4 regions of the Streptomyces sp. NPDC015661 genome follow, and region 3 is predicted to be linked to each of the others. Evidence: riboswitches for the same ligand, from Rfam matches in the RefSeq annotation. Region 3 holds a riboswitch; each other region holds the start of a gene.

Region 1 (4,792 bases), on a different contig from region 3:
CACCACCTCTGGCAGCGCCGCGCGGTCGCCTCCCCGGCCCTCACGTACGCGGCGCGGGCGACGGGCCGGGCCTGGGCGCCGCCGCAGTACCTGGACTACGACGGCTACAACCCGTACCGGAGTTAGGGGCTGTCCGGCGGGTCAGGGCCGGATGGGTTCTAGGCCTCCGAGGCCTCGGTCAGCAGCTTCAGCTCGGCCTCCGTCAGCTTCAGGTCGGCCGCCGCGACGAGGGCCGGGAGCTGTTCGACCGTGCGGGCCGAGGCGATCGGCGCGGCGACGGTCGGCCGGGCGGCGAGCCAGGCGAGGGCGACGGTGGCGAGCTCCGCCTCGTGCGCCTCGGCGACGGTGTCGAGGGCGGAGAGGACGGCCCGGCCGCGCTCGGTGTCCAGGTGCTTGGCGGCGCCCGCGGCACGGACGCTGTCGATGTCGGCACCGGGGCGGTACTTGCCGGTGAGGAAGCCGGCCGCGAGCCCGTAGTACGGGACGGCCGCGAGCCCGGCCTGCTCGACGGTCTCCAGGAGCGGGCCCTCGTAGGTGTCGCGGGAGACCAGGTTGTAGTGCGGCTGGAGGGCGACGTAGCGGGTGAGGCCCTCGGCCTCGGCGAAGTCGAGGGAGGCGCGCAGCCGCTCCGGGGAGATGTTGGAGGCGGCGACGGCCCGCACCTTGCCGTCCTTCACCAGCTGGTCGAGGGCGGTGACGATCTCCTCGACCGGGACGGACTCGTCGTCGAAGTGCGTGTAGTACATGTCGATGTGGTCGGTGCCGAGGCGGCGCAGGGACTCCTCCGCGCCCGCCTTGATGGTGGGGGCGGAGAGGCCCTTGAAGCGGGGGTGGGCGCCGACCTTGGTGGCGACGACGATGTCGGAGCGGTTGCCCCGGGAGGCGAGCCAGCGGCCGATGACGGTCTCGGACTCGCCGCCCTCGTTGCCCTCGGCCCACGCGGAGTAGACGTCGGCGGAGTCGACGAAGTTGCCGCCCGCGGCGGCGTAGGCGTCGAGGACGGCGAAGGACTCGGCCTCGTCGGCGGTCCAGCCGAAGACGTTGCCGCCCAGGGCCACGGGGAAGACGTGCAGGTCGGAGTCGCCCAGCGTGCGGAGAGAAGTCATGCGTGGATCAACCACGCCCGCCGCTGGGCCTATTCCGTGCGGGTGCCTCAGAGGCTGAGGCCCTTGGAGCGGAGCCAGGCCGCCGGGTCGATGCCGTCGCCGCCGGCGGTGTGGACCTCCATGTGGAGGTGGGCGCCGGTGACGTTGCCGGTGGCGCCGACGCGGCCGATGGTCTCGCCGGTGCTCACGGTCTGGCCGGCGCTGACCAGCATGGACGAGAGGTGGCAGTACCAGACCTCGGTGCCGTCCTCCAGCTCCAGGACGATCCGGTAGCCGTAGGAGCCGGACCAGCCGGCCGACTTGACGGTGGCGCCGTGGACCGCCTTGAGCGGGGTGCCCGTGGGGGCGGCGAAGTCGAGGCCGGTGTGGTAGCCGGAGGACCACATCGAGCCGGCCTGCATGTAGGTGGCGGTGAGGGTGTACGAGGAGACGGGCAGCGAGTAGCTGGCGGCGAGCTGGGCGAGGCGCTCGGCCTCGGCCGCCGCTTCCGCCTTCGCCCTGGCCTCCGCCTCGGCCTTCGCCTTGGCTTCCGCCTCGGCCTTCGCCTTCGCGTCGGCGGCCGCCTTCTCCGCGGCCGCTTCCTTGGCCGCGGCCTCCGCGGCGGCCTTCTCGGCGGCCGCCTTCTCCGCGGCGGCGAGCTCGGCGGCGTCGGCGGAGGCCTGCTGCTGCTCGGCCTGCTGGAGGATGCGGGCCCGCAGGGCCTCGCCCGCGGCGGGGGCGGCGGCCTGCTCGGTGCCCTCGTCGGCCGCGGTGGTGTACGTGGCGGAGGTGAGCGGGTTCGGGTTGGCGCGGTCCGCGCTGACGGGCGCGCTCTCCTCGGGGAGGAGGTCGCCGACGCCGGGGAGGTCGTGGGCGTCCGGCAGGTCAAGGTCGGGGAGGTCCGGCAGCGATATCGCCACCGGGGGCTTCTCCTGCGCGGTGGCGAGGCCGCCCGCGCCGACGGCGGCGATCACGCCGACGCCGAGGACGGTGGAGGAGCGGGCGAAGTTGGAGCGCTGCTTGACGACCCGGTGCCGGCCGCCGGAGCGGCTCTCGGCGCGCAGGGAGCCCTCGGTGGGGTTCCACTCGGTGCCCGGGGCGGCGGGACCCGCACCACCACCGAAGGCATCGAAGGGGGCTTCGGGTGCGGGGGTGTTGGACGCCACGGGGGCGCGCTCCTTTCCTTCCGTCTCGCCTACCGGGTTAGCTGACGGGTTCGGAGCGGGAAGGTCTCCTACGGGCACGCTCGCACGAGTGCGAAGGGGCCCGATTCACCCCAAGTGGTGGTTCCCCGGTTCCTTTTCAGGATTCGGCGCGTGCGCACGGTGCCGCCTCTTGCGACGGCTGGGACGACCGCGCTGCGTTATCGAACGTTAATAGACAGGGGGTCCCGATTCCAAGCCGTTGCCCTTGATCATTCGTTGAATTGAGAGGTAATGGCCCGACTTGACCCCCCTTCAGAGCGAGCCCGTCAAACACTCGCGATCTGACGTTATGTCAATTGTTATCGCAGTGACACCCTTCGACTACGCCTGGTGACCGGACCCGTCCGGCGGCACCACCGGCATCGTCCGGCGCCGCTCGGGCTGCCCCGTCGCCGGGCGGCTCACCGCGAGCAGCGCCATGTCGTCGGTCGCCCCGCCGCCCGTGTGCAGCCGTACGTCGTCCACGAGCGCGTCGAGCAGCTCCTCGGGCCCCGGGAAGATCCGCCCGGCCAGCCGCGCGGCCGGATCGTAGAAGACGCCCTGCGCGTTCCGCGCCTCCGAGAGGCCGTCCGTGTAGAAGAGCAGCGTCGCGCCCGGCGGGAACGGCCGTCCCTCGGCCCGGTCCGGCCACGGCGCCAGGTCGCCCATCCCGAGCGGCAGCGCCGCCTCGCCCGGCTCCAGGGACTCCAGCCGCCCGTCCGCGTGCAGCATCAGCGGAGGCGGGTGCCCGCGGTTGACGACCCGGACGAAGCCGTCGAAGGTCCCGGCTCCGTCGGAGCGCGGGATCTCGGCGAGCACCGCCGTGGTGAACCCCTCGAAGGCGTCGAGCCCGTCCCGGCGGGTGCCCTCCCGGGCCAGCGCCCGTTCGAGCCGCTGCGCCACGCCCTCCAGGGTCCGCTCCTGCTCCGCCGCCTCCCGGAAGGCCCCGATGACGACGGCGACGGCCTCCACGGCGTCCATCCCCTTGCCCCGGACGTCCCCGACCACGAGCCGCACCCCGTGCGGGGTGTCCTGGACGGCGAAGAGGTCCCCGCCGATGAACGCGTCGGCCTGCGCCGCCTCGTACCGCGCCGCGCACTGCAGCCCGCCGATCCGCTCGGCGGGCATCGGCAGCACCGCCTTCTGCGCGGTCTCCGCGATGACCCGCGCCGAGGCGAGCCGCTCGCCGCTGCGGCGCACGACCCGGTTGATGAGGAGCGCGAGCGCGGAGACGGTGACGACGGTCAGGGTCTCGGTGAGGGCGGGGATCTCGTCGACGGTGCCGTTGTAGACGTGCAGCCCGATCGAGGCGAGGACGGCGGCGATCCCGGTGAGCAGGGTGGTCAGCAGGGAGAAGAAGGGTGCGGCGATCAGCGGGGCGGCGGAGAAGAGCGGCGCCGCCGTGTACTCGGGCGGTGTCGCCAGGTCGAAGACGACACCGCCCAGGATGACCAGCGGGGGCAGCGCGCGGATGAACCGCCGGGCGCCGCCGTACGCGGGGCGGCCGCTCTCACCGCCCCGCCGCCCTCCGCCCGCCGCTCCTAGGGGGTGCCCCACCTGTGCTCTCCTGCCCGGTCCGACCGGCCGCGGTCCGCACCGCGCCCTCCCAGGGTGGCCGCCGCCGGACGGGGCGGCGACTCCCACGGGGCCGAGTGGCGTACGGGGGCGGCCGGCCGCCCCACCCCCGACGGCCTCAGTCGGCGTCCAGCCGCCCACTCCGGCCGAGCAGCGCCATCGCCGCCGCGCACACCAGGCCCACCGCGCACAGCACCAGCCACGGCAGCGCCGACCAGCCGGTGACGTCGAGGAGTGCGCCCGTCCCCAGGTTCCCGAGGGTGATCCCGACCCCGCACACGGTGTTGTAGAGCCCGTAATGGGTGGCCACCCAGCGGCCCCGGGACAGCGCGACCACGGTGTCCATCTCGTACGGGTAGAGCACCGCGTTCGCGACGGCCAGGACCGCCGCGCACAGCAGCAGCCCCACCAGGCCGCGCCCCAGGACGGCCGGGACCAGGAACGCCCCGCCCATCAGGGCGAGCCCGAGGACGAGACACCGCTCCCGGCTGAGGCGGCGCCGGCACCAGGCCGTGATCCGCAGCTGCCCGGCGAGCGCGACGAGCGCCGAGACGGCGAACAGCGCGGTCGTCGCGCCCGTGCCGCCCGCCGCGAGGGGCAGCGCCAGATAGACCTGGAAGGACAGCACGTACGAGCCGGTCATGGCGAGCGAGAACAGCCAGAAGGTCCGGTGGGCGAGAACCGTACGGAACTGCCCCCGCTGCTCCCGCGGCGCTTCGGAGATCCGTACGGGCAGATGCCGGAGCTGTACGAGGGTCAGGCCGGCGAACAGCACGGCCGCGACCACGCACGTCAGCCGGAACGACACCCCCGTCAGGGCCACCCCGACGAGCGGCCCGAGCAGGATGCCCGCCTGGTAGTAGGTGTTGAACAGGGCGAAGGCCTCCACCCGGCGCTCCTCCCCCGCCTCCGCCGCGAGACAGGCCCGCACGGCGGGGTTGAAGAGCG
Region 2 (4,792 bases), on a different contig from region 3:
TTCGCCGGCGGGGTCCTGGAGCGGATCCCCGCCGCCGTACCGCCCGCTAGAGGGGCATGAGGTCGGGGCGCTTGGCCTCGACGTGGTCGCCGGAGCTCTCGCCGCGCAGCCGGCGCCCGATCCACGGCACCAGGTACTCCCTGGCCCAGTGGATGTCGTCGCGGCGCACTTCGAGCGTGCCGCGCGGCGGGACCGGCGGCCAGGGCTGGTCCGGGTCGGCGGGCACCGGCATGCCGAGGACCTGGGCGGCGCGCAGGGCGACGCGGGTGTGTCCCTCGGGCGAGAGGTGCAGCCGGTCGTCGTCCCAGGCGCGCCGGTCCTGGACGGACTTGAGCGACCAGAGGTCGAGGACCGGGCAGTCGTAGCGGTCCGCGATGGCCCGGACGTGTCCGTTGTAGGTGGCGATCTTGCCGCGCAGGTGCTTGAGCAGGGTCACGTCGCGGGTGTCGAAGCCGGTGGTCACCATGACGGTGCCGACGGCGGAGGTCAGGTCGGCGACGGCGCGCTCGAAGCGCTCGGCCACGTCGTCCGGGTCCGTCCCGGGGCGGATGATGTCGTTGCCGCCCGCGCAGAAGGTCACCAGGTCGGGGGCGAGTTCCTTCGCACGGGGTACCTGTTCCGCCACGATCTGGTCGAGGAGGCGCCCGCGTACGGCCAGGTTGGCGTAGCGGAAGTCGTCGTGCTCCGGCAGCTGGTCGGCGAGCAGGACCGCGAAGCGGTCCGCCCAGCCGACGTACGTCCCGTCGGGCCCGGGGTCTCCGACGCCCTCGGTGAAGCTGTCACCGATCGCCGCGTACGACCCGAATGCGTTCTTGTCTGTTGATGTCGAATCGTCTGCCACGGAAACACATCCTTCCCTTTCGGATGTGACCTACGCGACCGTAAGGAAGGGTTGACGGAGGGTGACATATGCCACCGATAAAGATTCCGCCAAGCCGGAATACGCCGGAAGCCCGGCACCTGCGTGCCGGGCCTCGGGAGGGCGACGTGGCGTCAGATGTTCACGCCGTGCTGGCGCAGGGCGGCCAGCGGGTCGATGTCGGAGCCGTACTCCGGCCCGGTGCGCATCTCGAAGTGCAGGTGCGGGCCGGTGACGTTGCCGGTCGCGCCGGAGAGGCCGATCTGCTGGCCGCCGGTGACCGTCTGGCCGGCGGAGACGGAGATCGAGGAGAGGTGGGCGTACTGCGAGAAGGTGCCGTCGGCGTGCTGGATGACGACCTGGTTGCCGTACGCGCCGCCGTCGCCGGCGGAGTAGACGGTGCCGGGGCCGACCGCGACGACGGTGGTGCCGGTGGAGGCGATGAAGTCGACACCGGTGTGGTAGCCGGAGGACCACATGGAGCCCGCGGCGCGGTACGGGGTGCCGATGCCGCCGCTGACGGGGGCGACCCAGCCGGAGGAGGAGGTCGTGCCGGCCGACGAGGAGGACGACGAAGAGGAGGAGGTGGTCGCGGCGGCCGGGGCCGAGGAGCGCTCGCTGCTGCGGGAGGCGCGCGGGGCGTCGCCGTTCTTGCCGGAGCTCTGCGTGCTCTTGTGCGCCTTCGGCGCGGTGGCCTTGGCGGTGCTCTTGGCGCCGAGGGTGAGCTTCATGCCGGGCAGGATCAGCGAGGGGTTCTCGCCGATGACCTGGCGGTTGTCCTTGTACAGCTTCTGCCAGCCGCCCGCGAGGTGGTGCTCGGCGGCGATCTTCGACAGGTAGTCGCCCCGGACGACGGAGTACGTCTTCGGCGCGGCCTTCGCGGTGGCGGGCGCGGCCTCGACGGCGGCCTTCACCTGGGCGACGGCGGGAGCGGCGGCCGGGGCGGCCTGCTCGGCGGCGTGGGCGCCGGTGGCTCCGAGGAGCGGGAGGGCGACGACGGCGCCGCCGGTGCCGGCGGCGGCGATGCCACGGGTCAGGCGGTTGACCTTGGGGCGGCGGTGCTTACCCTTCGCGGGCATGGCGAATTCCTCTCCGTCGCCTGCGAGGTGAGCTGTCGGGTTCGGACTGGAGATGTCCGGCCGCGTTCTCACGCGGCTTCACCCCGAGCCGTCCTTCTTCGAGGGATCGGCGTACTTACCTGGGTCCCCCGCTCCTGCCTCGTACGGGTGAGTGCGGATTCCGGGCGGTGGCAGGATTCGGCGGTCCGACCGGAGTGAGCGCGACGCTAGACGAGTGGGGTCGGCGTGAACAAGCCACGCTTTTCAAGTGCTCGCGGATCGCGTGATATCCGGCCGGAATTCCGGTCACCCTCCGTGGATGACGGTCCCTCGATCTCCTTTTCCCGGGGGGTATTTGGAAAAGACGATCAGGCACGGTCCGTCACGTTTATGACGCTGCTCACGCGCCGATCCCCATCTCCCCTGCAAACGGGGCGGGTTATACCGAACAGCTCAATACGGACAGATCACCCATTCCCGTCCGAGGGGGTGCGTGTTCCGGCCCCCACCCGAGATGATTGCCCCAGGAACCGATCGACAGAACAGGAGCAGCCGTGACGCAGCAGCTGCCGCAGGTCCCGCCCGCCGAAGCCGACGAGCCCGAACTGACGGAGGTCCGCAACTTCCGGGACGTGGGCGGCCTGCCGACGGCGGACGGGCGCGCCGTCCGCTCCGGGCGCCTCTTCCGCAGCGGCCACCTCGCCCACGCGACGGAGGACGACGCCGCCTTCCTCGCCTCGCTGGGCCTGCACACCGTCTTCGACTTCCGCAACGAGGCGGACCGGAGGATCGAGGGCGCGGACGTCGAGCTGCCCGGCGTGCGGAACGTGAACATACCGCTCAACGACCCGGCCGACGGCAAGGAGTTCTGGAAGCTGGTGCGCGACGGCGAGATCGCGCAGCTGCGGGAGATCCTCGGCGACGGCAAGGCGGCCGCCCGAATGTCCCATTCGTACCGCAAGAACGTGCTGGAGCGGACCGAGGAGCACAGCCGTCTCCTCCACTCCATGGCGGAGGAGAGCGTCCCGGCCCTGCTGCACTGCGCGGCCGGCAAGGACCGGGCAGGGGTCGCCATCGCGATCACCCTGCTCGCGGTCGGGGTCGAGCGGGAGGCGATCGAGGCGGACTACGTGAAGTCGAACGCCCCGCACCGCCGCTACAAGGTGCGCCGCAGCTCCACCTCCCCGGACGCGATGTCTCCCGAGGTGATGGAGCTGCTCAGCCCGCTCTTCGACGCGCGGGTGGAGTATCTGCGGGCCGCGTTCGACACGATCGAGACGACCTGGGGCTCGGTGGACGGCTACCTCACCGAGGGCCTGAAGCTGGCCCCGCAGACCCGCGAGCGGCTGCGGGAGCGCCTCCTCACCGAGGCGTAGCCCCGGCTACTGGTTCTGCCCGCCCAGCACGAAGAGCAGGTAGAGGAAACCGGCGAAGAGGTGGCCGGCGATCAGATAGGCGAAGAGCCGGAGCACGAGCCCCTTGGGGAACTTGCCTTCACCGCGCTCCTCGCCGGTGACCGGTACGGACTTCTCGGACATGTCGGTCCTTTCTGGTGCGTCAGCGCCGGTGCGGGGTCCCGTCACCGAGGCACAGCTCGGCGGCGGGGCTCTGCATCAGGGTGTGTACGAAGAGCAGCTCGGCCCCGCCGGGTGTGGCGGCGCCGATCCGGTGCGGGGTGAGCGAGTCGAAGTGCGCGCTGTCCCCGGGGTCGAGCACATGGACGGCCTCGCCGAGCGCGAGCCGCACCCGCCCCTCCAGGACGTGGATCCACTCCTCACCGGGGTGGACGCGCACGATGTCGGCCCGGGTGGCGTACGGCACGTGGACCCGCAGGCACTGGAGGGCGCGCCCGGCGCCGCCCGCCTGCCGGTAGATCCAGCCGTCGGCCTCGACGGGTTCGGAGCGGCCGGCCCGGACGACGGGATCGCGTTCGGGGGGCGTCTCCCCCAGGAGCTCGGAGACCGTCGTACCGTAGATACGGGACAGGGCGAGCAGCATGGGCAGCGAGGGCTGCCGGTTCCCGGTCTCCAGGCGCGAGAGGTGGGCCGGCGAGAGACCGGCCCGCTGGGCGGCGGCCTCCAGGGTGAGTCCCCGGCGGCGGCGCAGGGCCCGCAGCTGGGGGGCGACGTCGGGCAGGACGTCGGGGGTGACAGGGTCCGGGGAGGTGTCCCCGGGGACGTGGTCCATGCGTCCATTCCGCCAGGTTCGTGCCTCTGAGGCAAGTTTCTTGCCTCAGAGGCAAAACCCGCGCCGTGGCAGGCGTCAGCGCTGTGCGATCGCCTGCTTGACCAGCGTCTTCCCGAAGTCCCACATCAGCCCGCCGCCGCCGTGGGCGTCGTCCATGACCTCGGTGAAGGCGGTGACGAACCGGTCCACGTCCGCCTCGTCGACGACCAGCGGCGGGATCAGCTTGATCACTTCCAGGTGGTCCCCGGAGACCTGCGTGAGGATCCGGTGCCGCTGGAGCAGCGGCACGACGACCATCTGGGCGAAGAGACCCTTGCGGGCCGCCTGGAGCATCGTCCAGCGCCCGCGCAGTCCGAGCGAGGAGGGCCGCCCGAACTCGATCCCGATCATCAGGCCGCGCCCGCGGATCTCGTGCAGCAGCTCGTACCGCGGCACGAGCTCCCTCAGCCGGCCCGAGAGCAGCTCGCCGATCCGGCGCGCGTGCGCGACGGTGCCCTCGTCCTCCATGACCGAGAGGACGGCGAGCCCGGCGGCCATGGCCTGCGCGTTCGATCCGAAGCTCGCCGAGTGGACCAGGACCCGGTCCATCGACGAGTAGACCTTCTTGAAGATCCAGTCCTTGCCGAGGGTGGCGCCGACCGGCACATAGCCGCCGGAGAGCGCCTTGGCGACACAGACCAGGTCCGGC
Region 3 (4,792 bases):
AGACGTCCGGAGGCGTCGAGGTCCCGCAGATCGAGGCGGCCGTCGACGAGGAGCTCGCCCGGTTCGCCGCCGAGGGCCCCACGCCCGAGGAGATGGAGCGCGCGCAGGCCCAGTTGGAGCGCGAGTGGCTGGACCGGCTCGGCACCGTCGCGGGCCGCGCGGACGAACTGTGCCGGTTCGCCGTGCTGTTCGGCGACCCGCAGCTCGCCCTGACCGCCGTCGACCGCGTCCTGGACATCACCGCCGAGGAGGTGCAGGCGGTCGCCGCGGCCAAGCTGCGCCCCGACAACCGCGCGGTGCTCGTCTACGAGCCCCTGGCGACCGAGCAGAGCGACCACGCCGACGGCGATGACGAAGAGGGAGCGGACCAGTGACCGACGCCGCCGTGTCTTTGACGAGCATGGACTTCCACCCGCAGCCCCGGCCGGGCACCGCGAAGCCGTGGGCCTTCCCGGCCCCCGACCGGGGGAAGCTGGACAACGGTCTGACCGTGCTCACCAGCCACCGCCCCGGCCAGCAGGTCGTCGCGGTGGAGATCTTCCTGCCCGCCCCGCTGGACGCCGAGCCCGCCGGGCTCGACGGTGTGGCGACCATCATGGCCCGCGCGCTCTCCGAGGGCACCGGCGAGCACAGCGCCGAGGAGTTCGCGGCCGAGCTGGAGCGCTGCGGCGCCACGCTCGACGCGCACGCCGACCACCCGGGCGTACGGGTCTCCCTGGAGGTCCCGGTCTCCCGGCTGCCCAAGGCGCTCGGCCTGCTCTCCGAGGCCCTGATCGCCCCGGCGTTCCTCGACACCGAGGTCGAGCGGCTGGTGCGCAACCGCCTCGACGAGATCCCGCACGAGACGGCCAACCCGGCCCGCCGCGCCGCCAAGCAGCTCTCCAAGGAGCTGTTCCCGGCCGAGTCCCGGATGTCCCGGCCGCGCCAGGGCACCGAGGAGACCGTCGCCGCGATCGACGCCGCCGCCGTCCGCGCCTTCTTCGAGGCGCACGTGCGGCCCGGCACGGCCACCGCCGTGGTCGTCGGCGACCTGACGGGCGTCGACCTCGACAAGGTCCTCGCCGAGACGCTGGGCGCCTGGACCGGTGAGCCGGCCGAGCCGCTCCCGATGCCGCCGATCACCGCCGACGACACCGGACGGGTCGTCATCGTGGACCGTCCCGGCGCCGTGCAGACGCAGCTGCTCATCGGCCGGATCGGCGCCGACCGGCACGACCGCGTCTGGCCGGCCCAGGTCCTCGGCACGTACTGCCTCGGCGGCACGCTGACCTCGCGTCTGGACCGGGTCCTGCGCGAGGAGAAGGGCTACACGTACGGCGTGCGCGCCTTCGGTCAGGTGCTCCGCTCGGACGCCGGGGGGAACGGCGCCGCGATGCTCGCCATCAGCGGATCCGTCGACACCCCCAACACCGGCCCGGCACTTGAGGACCTGTGGAAGGTGCTGCGCACCCTCGCCGCCGAGGGCCTCACCGACGCCGAGCGCGAGACGGCCGTGCAGAACCTGGTGGGCGTGGCGCCGCTCAAGTACGAGACGGCTGCCTCCGTCGCCGGGACGCTCGCCGACCAGGTGGAGCAGCACCTCCCGGACGACTTCCAGGCCCAGTTGTACGCGCGCCTGGCCGAGACCGGCACGGTCGAGGCGACGGCCGCCGTGGTCAGCGCCTTCCCGGTGGACCGTCTTGTCACCGTGCTCGTCGGTGACGCGGCGCAGATCGCGGAGCCGGTGCGCGCCCTCGGCATCGGTGAAGTGACCGTCGTGACGGGCTGATTCAGGCCCGAGGCGACAACAGGAGGACCCCGACGACCTAGTTCGTCGGGGTCCTCCGCTTTGTCCGTATTGCAATCAAGGATGATCATTTGCCCTGTGGCATGTCTTACAAAAGGCGTGTCTGGTTGGTGATTGAAAGACGATCCGCATAGCGTCGGTCCGGCTGTCCGTCAGTTGCACGTGCCGCATCCGCGGCATCGGACAGTCATCGCCGAGTCCCCGTCAGGCGCGAGCCTGGGGAGCCGGGGACCCACATGTAGTCCCTGGGGTGAATCGGGCGCCTTCGTCTCGACGGAGGGGCTCGTAGGAGACCTTCCTGCTCCGAACCCGTCAGCTAACCCGGTAGGCGAGAAGGAAGGAAAGGATCAGCCTCTACATGGCGTTCACCCGTGCCACCGGGAAGCATCGTGGTCCGAGCCGGATGGCGCGCCGCAGCGTGGGCATCGCCGGCGTCGCGACCCTCGCCACCACCGGCGTCATCGGAACCCTCGCCTCCCCGGCGCTCGCCGCCGACACGGACAACCGCTCCGTCGAGGACACCGGCCTCACCCAGGTGATCACCGAGGACTCCCTCGTCGACCCGATCAACGCCCAGGCCGCCGCCCAGGAGCAGGAGGCCGACGAGGCCATCGCCAAGGCGAAGGCCAAGGCCGAGGCGAAGCGCAAGGCCGAGGCCCGCGCCAAGGAGATCCGCCTGGAGCGCGAGCGCGCCGCCCGCGAGGCCGAGCGCCGCCGCCTGGCCTCCTTCCAGCTCCCCGTCGCCGGCTCGTACGTCTCCACCGGCTACAAGACCGGCGGCTCGCTCTGGTCCTCCGGCAGCCACTCCGGCATCGACTTCCACGCCGCCTACGGCACCCGGGTGGTCTCCGTCGGCTCCGGCACCGTCGTCGAGGCCGGCTGGGGCGGGGCGTACGGCAACAACATCGTGATCCGGATGAACGACGGCACGTACACCCAGTACGGCCACCTCTCCTCCATCGGGGTCTATGTCGGCCAGACCGTCGAGCCGGGCCAGCAGATAGGCGTCTCGGGCTCGAGCGGCAACTCCACCGGCCCCCACCTCCACTTCGAGGCGCGCACGAGCCCCGAGTACGGCTCGGACATCAACCCCCTCACGTACCTCCGCGCCCGCGGCGTCCAGGTCTGACCCGACCCCGCCGCGCACCGCGTCGCAAAAGCCCCGGCTCGTACTGAGCCGGGGCTTTTCGCTGGCCAAAAGATATCCATGGATTCCGCTGGGGCATCGGAAATTCCGGCGCGCTGCAATAGAGTCGCAGATCGGGCGCAGAACAGGCGCCGAAGGAATTGACTCGCGCGGACCAAGGCGGAGGTCGGACATGCGCATTCCCGCGCACTCGGTATGCACGGCGATCCGGGACGACATCGTCTCCGGCGTGTTCGAGCGGGGCAGCCGGCTGACCGAGGAGCAGCTCGCCCGGCGGTACGGGGTCTCCCGCGTCCCGGTCCGTGAGGCGCTGCGCACCCTGGAATCGGAGGGCTTCGTCGTCACCCGGCGCCACGCGGGCGCCCATGTCGCCGAGCCGACCGAGCAGGAGGCGGCCGATCTGCTGGACATGCGGGCGCTGCTGGAACCGCTGGGGGCCGCGCGGGCCGCGCAGCGGCGCACCGAGGCGCACCTCAAGGTGCTGCGCGGCCTGGTCAGGCTGGGGCAGGAGCGGGCCAGGCGCGGGCAGGGCGAGGATCTGCGCTCGCTGGGCGGCTGGTTCCACGAGACCCTCGCCCAGGCCTCCGGAAGCCCGGCCCTGACGGCGCTGCTCACCCAGCTGCGGCACAAGATCGCCTGGACGCACGTGGTGGACCAGCCGGCCCAGCCGGTGGAGGCCTGGGCCGAGCACGGCGCGATCGTGGACGCCGTGGCGCGGGGCGACGCCGAGCGGGCGAGGTCGCTGACCGCGCTGCACGCGGAGCGTTCGCTGTCGCTGCACCGGCTCAAAATCCCGGGGCGCGGCCGTGTGAGGGTTTCGCAACATGCCGTCAACACGGCGAGTGCCCGGAATTAACACGCACACCGTATACAAAGAATAGGCATTCGGCCGGGGTGTTTGTGCTGCCCCGAAATGGGTCCGGAAATGGGTCGTGAAGTGGGTCTGGAAGTAGGCCCGGAAGTAGGCCCGGAAGTGGGCCCGGTCATGCGAATGGCCGTGGCCGCCGGAATTTTCGGCGGCCACGGCCATTCACCGTAGGGGGACCGGGGTCAGACGGTCTCGGGGAGCTCGTCCAGGCCCTCGGCGACGAGCTTCGCCAGGCGGTCGAGGGCGGCCTCGGCGCCGTCGGCCTCCGACGCGAGGACGATCTCCTCGCCGCCCTGCGCGCCCAGGCCGAGCACCGCGAGCATGGAGGCGGCGTTCACGGGGGTGCCGTCGGACTTGGCGATCGTCACCGGCACGCCGGAGGCCGTGGCGGCACGGACGAAGATGGACGCGGGGCGGGCGTGCAGGCCCTCGGCCCAGCCGACGTTGACGCGGCGCTCAGCCATGGTGTTGCCCTTCAAGTCTCAAGCGGGTTGTCTAGACCAGTCTCTCACGGGTTGCGCGGTGCTCACGCCGACCTTCGGCCCGGGAAGGACCACACTTGGGCCCGGACCGGACCGTCCGTCGGCCCTCCCCAGCTTGCAACACCTTGCGTCCCGCGCAGCTGCCCCGCGACCGGTGCCGCTGTCGTGTCGCGGTCGTAGGCTGACCCCATGCAGAGCGCGTCGGAGCAGTCGGAAGCGGCGGAACCACCGGCACCACCGGCGCGGCCGGCCCCACCGGAGCACGCCTACCCCGACCACTGGGAGGCGGACGTGGTGCTCCGCGACGGCGGCACCGCGCGCATCAGGCCCATCACCGCCGACGACGCCGACCGGCTCGTCAGCTTCTACGAGCAGGTCTCGGACGAGTCGAAGTACTACCGCTTCTTCGCGCCCTACCCGCGGCTGTCCGCCAAGGACGTCCACCGCTTCACCCACCACGACTTCGTGGACCGGGTCGGGCTCGCCGCGACCGTCGGCGGCGAGTTCAT
Region 4 (4,792 bases), on a different contig from region 3:
CCGGGACCGGTACGTGCTCGACATAGCCGACCCGGAGCTCGACCGGCGCCTCGCGATAGCCCAGGCCGTGGCCCTCGACGCCCTGCAGTCCCGCTGACCGGTCCGGCGCCGGCCCGCCGATCGGGCGGCGCCGCCGACCGGGGCGGCCCGACTACTCTGGAGGGACGGGCAGGGGACGGGGCACACCGTTCCGCCCCGGGCCCGAGCCGCGCAGGCGGAAGGGCGGCGGACCATGTTCTTCAGCGATCGTACGGACGCGGGGCGGCAGCTGGCCGCTCTCCTCGATCACCTCAAGGGCCATGACGTCGTGGTCCTCGGGCTTCCACGGGGTGGCGTCCCGGTGGCGGCGGAGGTCGCCGACGCCCTCGACGCGCCGCTCGACATCTGTCTCGTCCGGAAGCTCGGGGTGCCGCACCAGCCGGAGCTCGCGATGGGGGCGCTGGGGGAGGGCGGTGTGCGGGTGCTCAACGAGCGGGTGCTCCTGGAGACCCGGGTGGGAGAGCGCGATCTCGCCGCCGTGGAGGAGCGGGAGCACGCCGAGCTGGAGCAGCGCTCCCTGCGTTACCGGGGGAGCCGGCCGTCGGTGCCCCTCGAAGGGCGGACGGTCGTCGTGGTCGACGACGGGCTGGCCACCGGGGCCACGGCGCTGGCGGCCTGCCGGGTGGTACGGGCCCGGGGCGCGGCCCGGATCGTCCTCGCGGTCCCGGTGGCGCCGCGTGGCTGGACGGCCCGCCTCGGTGGCGAGGCCGACGAGACCGTCAGCGTGCACGCGCCGGAGCTGTTCTTCGCGATCGGGCAGTTCTACCGGGACTTCTCGCAGACCCCGGACGCCGAGGTGATCGCCTGCCTGGAGCGGAACAGGGCCACGCGGGCCCCCGTCGTGCGGGACACGGACGTGAGGATCCCGGTCGGCGGGGTCACCCTGAGTGGGCGCCTGGCGGTGCCCGAGGACGCGGGCGGCATCGTCCTGTTCGCCCACGGCAGCGGCAGCAGCCGCCACAGCCCGCGGAACCGGGCCGTCGCCGCGGCGCTCAACCGGGCGGGCCTGGGGACGCTGCTCTTCGACCTGCTGACCGAGTCGGAGGCGACCGACCGGGCGCATGTCTTCGACACCCCGCTCCTGGCCGGAAGGCTCGCCGGGGCCACGGAGTGGCTGGCCGCGAGGCCCGAGAGCACGGGACTCCCGTTCGGGTACTTCGGCGCCAGCACGGGCGCGGCCGCGGCGCTGTGGGCGGCGGGCGATCCCGCGTCCCCGGTGAGCGCCGTCGTGTCACGCGGCGGCCGGCCGGACCTCGCCGCCGAGCACCTGGCCCGGGTGCGTGCCCCGACGCTGCTGGTGGTGGGCGGCGCGGACGCGCTGGTCCTGGACCTCAACCGGCGGGCCCTGGCCCTGCTGCGCTGTGAGAACCGGCTCTCCGTCGTGGGCGGCGCCGGTCACCTCTTCGAGGAGCCGGGTGCCCTGGAGGAGGTGGCGGACCTCGCCACCTCCTGGTTCCAGGAGCACTTCCGGCGGCAGGCGGTCAGTACGCCGAGTTGACGTTGTCGATGGAGCCGTAGCGGTCGGCCGCGTAGTTGCAGGCGGCGGTGATGTTGGCGACCGGGTCGAACAGGTCCATGGACGTGCCGGGCACGTGGTAGGCGAGGAAGGTCGGCTCGATGACCTGGAGCAGGCCCTTCGACGGGGTGCCGGCGACGGCGTTGGAGTCCCAGAGGTTGATGGCCTGGGGGTTGCCGGAGGACTCGCGCATGACGTTGCGGAGGATCCCGTCGTAGGAGCCGGGGATGCCGTGCTGGCCCATGATGGCCAGCGACTCCCGGATCCAGCCGTCGAGGTTGTCGGCGTAGTTGGTGGCGGCGACCGGGGCCGCCTTGACGGCGGCCGGGGCGGCCGCGGCGGCCGAGGCGCCCGCACCGGTGGCGACGGCGGGGGTGGCCGACCGGTGCGCGGAGCGGCTCGCGCGCTCCGTCGTGGCGGACTTCTTCGCCTTCGCGGGGGCTGCCTTCGCGGAATCCCGACGAATCGTCAGTTCGAGACCGGGGCGAATGAGTGACGGATTGTCACCCACGACGCTCTTGTTGACACGGTAAAGGCTCTTCCAGCCGCCCTGAATTCCCTTCTTGTGGGCGATCAGGGAAAGCGAGTCGCCGCTCACGACGGTGTACGTGTGCGCGGCGGCCGGGGCGGCGGGCGCCTTGGCCGCGACCGGCGCGGCGGGGGCGGCGAAAGACTGGGCGGCGATCTGCGGGGCGCCGGAGACGGGCGCCGCGCCGGCGACGGCCGGGGCGATGAGCGGCAGGGTCAGGGCGGCGCCACCGGTGCCGACCAGGGCGAGGCCGCGCGAGACGCGGACGCGGCGGGGGCGGCGGTGCTTACCGTGAGCAGGCATGACGGTTTCCTCTCCGGCGCCTGCGGGGTGAGCTGTCGGGTTCGGACGGGAGCTGTCCGGCCGCGCGCACGCGGCTTCACCCCGAGCCGTTCCGGAATCCGGACCGGCGTATTCGTGGGTCCCCCGCTCCTGCCGTCGGGTGAAAAGGGAGGTTTAGCGAGCGGCGGCAGGATTGGGCGTTCCGCTCGAATGGAGGTGACCGTAGGCCAGTAATGCGACGGATAACAAGGGGAGTGGTTGCCGTGTGCCGTTAAATGGATCAATGAATTCGGTGAATTCAAGATCGATGCCGTCCCCGGGGTGCCGAACTTCCTTGTCCGGTACGGGGTGGGGGAAGGAGTCGCCGGGCGACCGGGTTGCCCGAGTGAGTCGCATCACCCGGAGTGCAATGTCCGAATTTGGGGTGTAATTCCGGGGTGGGTAATTAGGGGGGGAATCCCCGCGATGGGGCGTGTTCCTCCCGGCGACTCTCCGAGTGGGAGCAAAAGTCGCAAAACCGACATTCGTCTTGAAAGATGGAGGGAGTCGACCCAGGAGCCACCCCCATGCCGCCTTCCACCTCCCAGCTCAGCCCCGACGCCCTCGACCGCGAGGCGGCCGCCCTCTTCGAGAGCGCCACCTGGCAGCGGATCGTCACGGACTGGAACGCCCCGGAGCCCTCGCCACCCGCGGAGGAGGGCTGGCGGGAGCTGCTCAGTGTGCCCGTGGACCGGCTCGTCGCCGACGCGCTCGCCGCCCTGCCGCCGGCGCTGCCCGTCGAGCGCCGGCTCCCGGGGCGCCTCGGAGCCGTACTGCCGGACCGGCTGCACGCCTGGCGCCGCATCGGACAGCCCGAGCTGCGCCCCTCGGTCCACCTCGGCTACGCGCGCCTGGTGCTGACGGAGTGGGGCTGGCAGAACGCCCCGTACAAGCTGCGGGACGTGCGCGGCGCACGGTGCGTCTGTGGGGCCCTGCTCGCAGCCCACCGGCTCGGCTACGGCGGCGCGGACACCATGAACGAGGCGGCCGCCTGGATCATGACCGAGTTGCGCTCGCGGGGATGGCAGGAGCTGATCGGGCCGTGGAACCGGGCCCCCGGCCGTACGGCCGCCGACGCGGTCGCCCTCCTCGACGCCACGGTCCGCCGCGCCGCGCTCGCCGGCCGCTGACGGCACGCCCGGGATCCGGACGGCGACCGCACGGCCGCCGCCCGGATCCCGGGGCGGGATCAGCCGCTGACGCTCGCGGCGCCGGTCTCGATGTGCCCGGTGTACCGGCGCGACCAGGTTCCGTCGATGTCGGCGGAGATCGTGAAGTCGTACCAGCCGCCGTTGTACGCCACCGCGTTGAAGAAGTCCTCGCGGCTGGAGTTCGCCGGCACCGTGTACGTCCACGGGCCGTCGGAGCGGTAGGCGTTCGAACGGATCGTGAAGGTGACGGGACCGGCCGAGGTGTTCGTCATCCTGAACCACAGGGCCGTCTTGCCCGTCCCCGCCTCGGGCGCGAAGCGGGCGGCCACCTCGACGGCCTTGCCCGCCTTGGACGCGTCCCCGATGAACCGGCGCAGGAAGCGGTTGGGGCCCATCATCGAGATGTCGTACTTCCCCGAGCCCGAGCCGAGTCCGATGTTGAAGTAGTCGGTGGCCGTGCCGCCCGGGTCGACGGTGTACTGCCAGGCGGCCGTGTCCCGGTACTGGTGCGGGTGGATCGAGAAGTGCGCGGAGCGCTTGGCCTCCGTGCCCTGGTTGGTCATCGAGAACCAGGCCAGGATCTTGCCCGCGGCGCCGAACTCGAAGCGATCGAGGTTGCCGTTCACCTGGTACGGCAGCGCGCGCGCCGGACGGGTGCCGGACTCCTGGGCGGGCAGCGCGTTGTTCTGGGGCGCCGGATTCGGCAGCGGGCCGCAGGTGGCCTGCCCGATGACCTTCGCCGTCGAGGGGAGGCCGGCGGGCACTCCGTACACCGGGTGGGCGAAGTCGAAGACGCCGGTCAGATCGCCCGTCACCTTCCGCCGCCAGTCGCTGATGTTGGGGCAGGTGGCCGGGGTGCCGAGCGCCGTCGTCCAGGTCTCCATGAAGCGCAGCACCGAGGTGTGGTCGAAGACCTCGGAGCTCACCCAGCCGCCCCGGGTCCACGGGGACATGACAATCATCGGGACGCGGAAGCCCAGACCGATCGGCACGCCGTCGAGGTACTCGCCCGGGGTGCCCGGAGGGGCGACCGGCGGCGGCACGTGGTCGAAGAAGCCGTCGTTCTCGTCGTAGTTGAGGAACAGCACCGTGGAGTCGAACACCTCGGCGTTCGCCGCCAGCGCGCGGTAGACGAGGTCGACGAAGTGGGCGCCGTCCCCCGGAGGGGCGTACGGGTGCTCGGAGAAGGCCTCGCTCGCGACCACCCAGGACACCTGCGGGAGGGTGCCCGCGACG

Evidence for each region. Region 3 has a riboswitch for cyclic di-AMP ahead of ACF07V_RS25520 (M23 family metallopeptidase). Riboswitches for the same ligand answer to the same signal wherever they lie in the genome.
Region 1: it holds a riboswitch for cyclic di-AMP, as region 3 does, so the genes downstream of both, ACF07V_RS33595 (M23 family metallopeptidase) here and ACF07V_RS25520 (M23 family metallopeptidase) in region 3, are expected to answer to the same signal.
Region 2: it holds a riboswitch for cyclic di-AMP, as region 3 does, so the genes downstream of both, ACF07V_RS20755 (peptidoglycan DD-metalloendopeptidase family protein) here and ACF07V_RS25520 (M23 family metallopeptidase) in region 3, are expected to answer to the same signal.
Region 4: it holds a riboswitch for cyclic di-AMP, as region 3 does, so the genes downstream of both, ACF07V_RS05035 (transglycosylase SLT domain-containing protein) here and ACF07V_RS25520 (M23 family metallopeptidase) in region 3, are expected to answer to the same signal.

The regions. Positions count from the first base shown of each region.
Region 1 is NZ_JBIBST010000016.1:20,486-25,277, forward strand. Features, by position in the region: gene ACF07V_RS33585 (PrsW family intramembrane metalloprotease) at 1-126, shown strand, start outside; gene ACF07V_RS33590 (aldo/keto reductase) at 159-1,106, opposite strand; gene ACF07V_RS33595 (M23 family metallopeptidase) at 1,154-2,251, opposite strand; cyclic di-AMP (ydaO/yuaA leader) riboswitch at 2,263-2,410, opposite strand; gene ACF07V_RS33600 (PP2C family protein-serine/threonine phosphatase) at 2,612-3,826, opposite strand; gene ACF07V_RS33605 (MFS transporter) at 3,963-4,792, opposite strand, start outside.
Region 2 is NZ_JBIBST010000007.1:297,645-302,436, forward strand. Features, by position in the region: gene ACF07V_RS20745 (STM4011 family radical SAM protein) at 1-60, shown strand, start outside; gene ACF07V_RS20750 (SGNH/GDSL hydrolase family protein) at 47-841, opposite strand; gene ACF07V_RS20755 (peptidoglycan DD-metalloendopeptidase family protein) at 994-1,938, opposite strand; cyclic di-AMP (ydaO/yuaA leader) riboswitch at 1,943-2,115, opposite strand; gene ACF07V_RS20760 (tyrosine-protein phosphatase) at 2,472-3,293, shown strand; gene ACF07V_RS20765 (DUF6126 family protein) at 3,300-3,455, opposite strand; gene ACF07V_RS20770 (helix-turn-helix domain-containing protein) at 3,475-4,104, opposite strand; gene ACF07V_RS20775 (aspartate aminotransferase family protein) at 4,180-4,792, opposite strand, start outside.
Region 3 is NZ_JBIBST010000009.1:284,491-289,282, reverse strand. Features, by position in the region: gene ACF07V_RS25530 (M16 family metallopeptidase) at 1-374, shown strand, start outside; gene ACF07V_RS25525 (M16 family metallopeptidase) at 371-1,768, shown strand; cyclic di-AMP (ydaO/yuaA leader) riboswitch at 1,968-2,132, shown strand; gene ACF07V_RS25520 (M23 family metallopeptidase) at 2,145-2,915, shown strand; gene ACF07V_RS25515 (GntR family transcriptional regulator) at 3,106-3,789, shown strand; gene ACF07V_RS25510 (HPr family phosphocarrier protein) at 3,984-4,265, opposite strand; gene ACF07V_RS25505 (GNAT family N-acetyltransferase) at 4,473-4,792, shown strand, end outside.
Region 4 is NZ_JBIBST010000002.1:117,851-122,642, reverse strand. Features, by position in the region: gene ACF07V_RS05045 (hypothetical protein) at 1-97, shown strand, start outside; gene ACF07V_RS05040 (phosphoribosyltransferase family protein) at 233-1,537, shown strand; gene ACF07V_RS05035 (transglycosylase SLT domain-containing protein) at 1,521-2,387, opposite strand; cyclic di-AMP (ydaO/yuaA leader) riboswitch at 2,392-2,556, opposite strand; gene ACF07V_RS05030 (hypothetical protein) at 2,933-3,535, shown strand; gene ACF07V_RS05025 (phosphocholine-specific phospholipase C) at 3,595-4,792, opposite strand, start outside.